2 regions of the Variovorax sp. P2_H12 genome follow, and region 1 is predicted to be linked to the other one. Evidence: predicted binding sites of a transcription regulator. Region 1 holds the regulator's gene; the other holds the start of a gene.

Region 1 (3,405 bases):
CACCGCAACATCCTGGTCGAACAGACCGATCCTGAAATCTGGGCTGCCATCCAGGCCGAGAACGCCCGTCAGGAACATCACATCGAGCTGATCGCGAGCGAGAACTACGCCTCGCCGGCCGTCATGGCCGCCCAGGGCTCTCAGCTCACCAACAAATACGCCGAGGGCTACCCCGGCCGCCGCTACTACGGCGGCTGCGAGCACGTCGACGTGGCCGAGCAACTGGCCATCGACCGCGTCAAGCAGCTGTTCGGCGCCGATGCCGCCAACGTGCAGCCGCACTGCGGCGCCTCGGCCAACGAAGCCGTGATGCTGGCCTTCCTGAAGCCCGGCGACACCATCATGGGCATGAGCCTGGCCGAAGGCGGCCATCTGACCCACGGCATGCCGCTCAACATGAGCGGCAAGTGGTTCAACGTGGTGAGCTACGGCCTGGACGCCAAGGAAGAGATCGACTACGACGCGATGGAGCGCAAGGCGCGAGATGCGATGCCCAAGCTCATCATCGCGGGCGCCTCGGCCTATTCGCTGCGCATCGACTTCGAGCGCTTCGCCAAGGTGGCCAAGGACGTCGGCGCGATCTTCATGGTCGACATCGCGCACTACGCGGGACTCGTGGCCGCAGGCGTCTACCCCAACCCGGTTCCGCACGCGGACGTGGTGACCTCCACCACCCACAAGAGCCTGCGCGGCCCGCGCGGCGGCATCATCCTGATGAAGTCGCAGCACGAGAAGGCGATCAACAGCGCCATCTTCCCGGGCCTGCAGGGCGGCCCGCTGATGCACGTGATCGCGGCCAAGGCCGTGGCCTTCAAGGAAGCGCTGTCGCCGGAATTCAAGGCTTACCAGCAGCAGGTGGTCAAGAACGCGCAGATCGTCGCCGAGACGCTGACCGAGCGCGGCCTGCGCATCGTCAGCGGACGCACCGAGAGCCACGTGATGCTGGTCGACCTGCGTGCCAAGGGCATCACCGGCAAGGAAGCCGAGGCGGTGCTGGGCGCGGCCCACATGACGATCAACAAGAACGCGATCCCGAACGACCCCGAGAAGCCGATGGTCACCAGCGGCGTGCGCATCGGCACGCCGGCGATGACCACCCGCGGTTTCAAGGACGAGGAAGCGCGTGCCACCGCCAACCTGATCGCCGACGTGCTCGAGAACCCGCGCGATGCGGCGAACATCGACGCGGTGCGCGCCAAGGTGCATGCGCTGACCAGCCGCTTCCCGGTTTACGCCTGAACACGAGCCGCCCTGCATGAAGTGCCCCTTCTGCGGTCACCTCGAAACCCAGGTCGTCGAGACCCGGGTGTCGGAAGACGGCGACTTCGTGCGGCGCCGGCGCCAATGCGGCGCCTGCGACAAGCGCTTCACCACCTATGAGCGGCCGGACGTCAACTTCCCGGTCGTGGTCAAGAAGGACGGCAGCCGCGCCGACTTCAACACCGCCAAGGTGCGCGCCTCGATGATGCTGGCGCTGCGCAAGCGGCCGGTGAGCATCGAGCAGATCGACAACGCGCTGCTGCGCATCGAGCAGAAACTGCTGTCCAGCGGGCTGCGCGAGATCGAGTCGACCAAGGTCGGCGAACTGGTGATGCGGGAACTCAAGCGGCTCGACAAGGTGGCCTACGTGCGCTTCGCGTCGGTGTACCGGAGTTTCGAGGACGTCGACGAATTCAGGCAGTTGCTCAGGGATATCTGAGCCGCGCCGGGCCTTGAGCCCGCCGGGCGCGTTTGGATTGCTGCCAACTTTGTCGCGAATCGTCGTTCTCGGCCGCCGTCCGACCGCCTGGCCCGAAGACCGGGCCGGCGAGCCGTCGGAAGTCACGCGGAGGTGCTGGCGCTTCTAGCATTCGAAGCGTCATGCCCCGCGCCGTCTCACTTCAGCTTTCGCTGCCCGATACGCCCCTGGCCGGCTTCACGCTGGTCGAGCTGCTGATAGTGCTCGCGATCGTCGCGATCCTTGCCGGGCTCGCGATGCCGGGCTTCGGCCGGACCCTTGAGCGCTATCGGCTGCGCAGCGCCGAAGAAGACCTCCGGTCCGCGATCCATGTCGCGCGGTCGGAAGCGCTGCGGCGCGGCGGCCGCGTCACCCTGCGCCGGGCATCGGCCAGCGGATGCGCGCCCCGCAGCGACCAGGACTGGAGCTGCGGCTGGATGGTCTTCGCGGACGGCCACGACGACGGCGATCCGGGCGAGGCGCTGATCCAGGCCTGGCCACCGTTGCGCGGCGTCGAGGCGACGGTGAGCGTGCCCAGCCCCTCGACCTACCTGAACCTGAACCGATGGGGCCGCTTCCATAACCTGGGCGCCTTCAGGTTCACGCTGAGGCCCCCGGGCAGCACCGACCGCACCGCCGCGCGGGTGCTGTGCATGTCCTCCGCCGGCCGGCTCCAGACCCTCCAAGGGACCGACAAATGCTGAAGCACGCTGGCCGGTTCCGCGAGCAGCGCGGCATCACGCTGCTCGAATCCCTGGTGTCGCTCACCCTCCTTGTGCTGGTCGCCTTCGGCTTGCTCGGTGTGCAGCTGCGCGCCCTGGCCGATGCCCGGACCAGCGTCCACCGGACGCAGGCCATCCGCCTGATCGAGGATCTCGCCGAGCGCGTTCGCACCCATCCCGGGCACATGCACCCGCTGCCGGCCGAAGCAGCGCACTGGGACCTGCCACCTCCTCCGCACCCGGATTGCCGCACGACCGCCTGCGAACCGACAGCGCTCGCGCGCTGGGACATCGCCCGCTGGAAGCAGGCGGTCGCGAACGCACTGCCCCTGGGCCGCAGCGTGGTGTTCGAGATGAGCGACAGCCCGCGGCAACTGGGCGTGATGGTCGCCTGGCACGCCAACGCGAATGGCCCGTCCGACCCGGCGCTCGACGCGCCTTTCCGGATTGACGGCCTGGCCGCCGGTGTGCGTTGTCCCGCTGGCCTCCTGTGTCATCTGGCCCATGTCCACCCCTGATGCGCACCCTGGCCTGCGCCATCGGCAACAGGGCCTGAGCCTGATCGAACTGCTCGCGGGCATGGCGATCGGCCTGCTGGTGATCGCAACCGCTTTCGCCGCGCTGTTGCTGGCGCGCAGCGCGGCCGCCAGCGTCAGCGAACTGGGCCAGTTGCAGCAGCAGGGCTCGTATGCGCTGCACGTCATCGGCCAGCAACTGCGCCAGGCCGGCTCGCTGGAGCCCGTGCGCGACGAAACCAGCGGGCTGCACGCCTTCGCGCCCGACGCCGCCGGGACCGGGGACGCCGTGGCGGTGATTTCCGGCACCGAAGGCGCGGACGGCGCCAGCGACAGCGTCTCGGTGGCCGCCACACGCGCGCGCTGGCCTGCCGCCACCGGCTCTCCGAGGATCTGGGCCCAGTACGACTGCATCGGCGCCAACGTCGAAACCGAGAACCTGATCAGCGCC
Region 2 (3,405 bases), on a different contig from region 1:
GAATGGACCACGCCGGCATGCTGCTGCGGCGAGCGCACATTGCAGGCGTCCTTGAAGGTGATCCAGGGATGGCCGGTCTCGAACAGCATCGTGAGCATCTTGCGCCAGAGGTCCGAGGCCTGCAGCGTGCGGCTGGGCGTGATCTCGCCGCGCGCGGCCTTTTCTTCGTAGGCCACGTAGGCGGTCTCGAAGTCGAGTCCGAACTTGTCGTGCAGGTCGGGCACGTTCGACGGCGAGAACAGGGTCCAGGTGCCCTTTTCCATCACGCGGCGCATGAACAGGTCGGGGATCCAGTTGGCCGTGTTCATGTCGTGGGTGCGGCGGCGGTCGTCGCCGGTGTTCTTGCGCAGCTCGAGGAATTCCTCGATGTCGAGATGCCAGCTTTCCAGGTAGGTGCAGACCGCGCCCTTGCGCTTGCCGCCCTGGTTGACCGCGACGGCCGTGTCGTTGACCACCTTGAGGAAGGGCACCACGCCCTGCGATTCGCCGTTGGTGCCCTTGATGTGGCTGCCGAGCGCGCGCACGCGGGTCCAGTCGTTGCCCAGGCCGCCGGCGAACTTCGACAGCAGCGCGTTTTCCTTGATCGACTCGTAGATGCCGTCGAGGTCGTCGGGCACGGTCGTCAGGTAGCAGCTCGACAGCTGCGAGCGCAGGGTGCCGCTGTTGAACAGGGTCGGGGTGCTCGACATGAAGTCGAACGAGGACATCACTTCATAGAACTCGATGGCGCGGGCTTCGCGGTCGATCTCGTTGAGCGAGAGGCCCATCGCGACGCGCATGAAGAAGGCCTGCGGCAGCTCGATGCGCGACTTGCGCACGTGCAGGAAGTAGCGGTCGTAGAGGGTCTGCAGGCCGAGGTAGTCGAACTGCAGGTCGCGCTCGGGCTTGAGCGCAGCGCCCAGGCGGGCGAGGTCGAACTGCTGCAGCTTCTCGTCGAGCAGCTCGTTGTCGACGCCCTTCTTGATGAACTGCGGGAAGTAGTCGGCGTAGGCCTGGGCCCGTTCGGCCAGCGGTACTTCGCGGCCGATCACTTCCTTGAAGATCGTGTGCAGCAGCAGGCGGGCGGTGGCGAAGGTGTAGTCGGGGTCCTTCTCGATCAGCGTGCGGGCGGCCAGGATCGAGGCCTTGTAGACCTCGTCCAGCGGCACACCGTCGTAGAGGTTGCGCATGGTCTCGGCCACGATCGGGCCGGAGGTGATGCTGTCGCCCAAGTTGGTGCAGGCGGACTCGATCAGGCTCTTGAGCTCGTTGAGGTCGAGCGCGACGCGCTCGCCGCGGTCGAGCACGTGCAGCGTGGACACCGCGATCGGCGCGTCCTGCTCGCCCTGCTTGCTGCGCTCCTGGGAGCGGCGTTCGCGGTAGAGCACGTAGGCGCGCGCGATCTCGTGGTGGCCGCCGCGCATCAGGCCGAGCTCGACCTGGTCCTGCACGTCCTCGATGTGGAAGGTGCCGCCGCCCGGACGCGAGCGCACCATGGCGCGCACCACGGCCTGGGTCAGGGTGTCGACCGTCTCGCGCACGCTGGCCGAGGCCGCGCCCTGGGTGCCGTGCACCGCAAGGAAGGCCTTCATCATCGCGATCGCGATCTTGTTCGGCTCGAAGGGAACGACCGCGCCGTTGCGGCGAATGATCTGGTAGTGGGCCAGCGCATCGCCGGCGGGCGAGCCGGCGACGTCGCGCTGCTGCGGCGTCGAGGAAGCAGCGTGGGAGGCGCGGGGGGCGGAGGGGGTGTTCAGGGCAGTTTGCATGCGAATCCTCGGTTGGCAATTCTTGTTGGGGCGGCGGTGCCAGCGCGGCCATGGTTTTTGGCGTCGGGCGCCGGGCAGGGCACACTATATCTAGGGTCTCGTGGGGCTACAACCCACTAGATGTAGTGTTTTCGACAATTTTCAATGAATGTGAACCAGGGCGAGCAGGCGTCGGATCGCGCGTCTGCCCCATGGCCAGTGAAAGACGTTATCGCAGTCCGCGACAGCCGGGCGTTTCAGCCGCATTTGGGCTTGGAAACCGCATGGTTGCTGAGCTTGAGCGCTTGCGTGGGTGCCGATGCCGCGTCGCATCGACGACGCATCGCACCCCGCCACCCGATTGAAAAAAACTAGCGGGCCATCGCGGCCGGGGGGAACATCGCCCGATTCCAGCCGAGTTGGCGCTGCAGCAGGTGCCAGTCGAAGCCGGCGCCCGGGTCTTCCTTGCGGCCCGGCGCGATGTGTTCGTGGCCGGCGATGAAGCCGATGGCATGGCGCTGCGCGATCGCCGGGCACAGGCTGGTCAACGTTTCGTACTGGGCGCTTTCGAACGGGCCGCCTTCGATGCCCTCGAGCTCGATGCCGATCGAATCGTCGTTGCAGTTCGCGCGGCCGCGCCACCAGGATGCGCCGGCGTGCCAGGCGCGGTCGTCGCAGCCGACGAACTGCCACAGCTCGCCGTTGCGCCGCACATAGAAGTGCGCCGAGACCTCGAGACCGCGGATGCTGTCGAAATAGGGGTGCGCATCCCAATCGAGGCGGTTGGTGAAGAGTTGCTGGACTTCGTCGCCGCCGTAGCGTCCCGGTGGCAGGCTGATCGAATGCAGCACGATCAGGTCGATGTGGGCGCCGGCCGGACGCGGCCCGAAGTTGGGCGAGCGCAATTGCCGCGCGAATTGATACCAGCCGTCCCGCCAGAGGCCGGTGGCCGCTTCGGGCTCAGGTCGGCGCCGGGCCGCCAGAGCGGCGAGGTCCGCGCTTCGCACGGACGGGCGGCCTGCAGCGTCCCCCTCGGGGGGCAGCGACCCACACGCAGTGGGGGAGCGTGGGGGCTCAGTCTCAGTCTCAGGCCGGCGCCGGGCCGCCCCAAGGCGGCCTGCGGCCCCCTCGGGGGGCAGCGACCCACTCGCAGTGGGGGAGCGTGGGGGCTCAGTCTCAGGCCGGCGCCGGGCCGCCCCAAGGCGGCCTGCGGCCCCCTCGGGGGGCAGCGACCCACTCGCAGTGGGGGAGCGTGGGGGCTCAGTCATCACCGAGGGCATTGGCGTCGTCGCCGTTCGGTGTCGCGATGCCCAGGCGCGCGATCCGGTAGCGGATCTGCCGCAGGCTGAGCCCGAGCCGGTTGGCCGCGGCGGTGCGGTTGAATCCGGTCTCCTGCAGCGCGCGGATCAGGATCTCGCGCTCCTGCTGGTCGAGGTAGCTCTGCAGGTCGTTCGGCACCGCGGGCGCGGTTCTCGACGCCGGCGCGGCGCCGGTGGCGGGCGCCGCCGCGTACGCCGGCGGCGCCGGTTCCGACAGCAACGGTTCGGCCAGCAGCGCCGTGCTGTCGACGAAATCGAGGTGCAGCATGTCGCCGTCGCTCAGCGCCACCGCGCGGTGCAGCAGGTTCTCGAGTTCGCGTACGTTGCCGTTGAGCGGGTGCTCGGCGAGCCGCAGCAGC

What was found. The regulator NrdR, encoded in region 1, represses ribonucleotide reductase genes. The targets are predictions, from matches to a motif close to CACNANATNTNGTG.
Region 2: a site for NrdR is predicted at 1,863-1,876, ahead of AC1DYK_RS25435 (ribonucleoside-diphosphate reductase subunit alpha). Genes of this name have one in related genera too.

What each region holds. Positions count from the first base shown of each region.
Region 1 covers NZ_JBFUFO010000003.1:100,709-104,113, reverse strand. The annotation lists gene glyA (serine hydroxymethyltransferase) at 1-1,239, shown strand, start outside; gene nrdR (transcriptional regulator NrdR) at 1,256-1,699, shown strand; gene AC1DYK_RS03225 (GspH/FimT family pseudopilin) at 1,861-2,421, shown strand; gene AC1DYK_RS03220 (type IV pilus modification protein PilV) at 2,415-2,957, shown strand; gene AC1DYK_RS03215 (PilW family protein) at 2,944-3,405, shown strand, end outside.
Region 2 covers NZ_JBFUFO010000035.1:24,444-27,848, forward strand. The annotation lists gene AC1DYK_RS25435 (ribonucleoside-diphosphate reductase subunit alpha) at 1-1,748, opposite strand, end outside; gene ampD (1,6-anhydro-N-acetylmuramyl-L-alanine amidase AmpD) at 2,099-2,710, opposite strand; gene AC1DYK_RS25445 (sigma-54-dependent transcriptional regulator) at 2,988-3,405, opposite strand, start outside.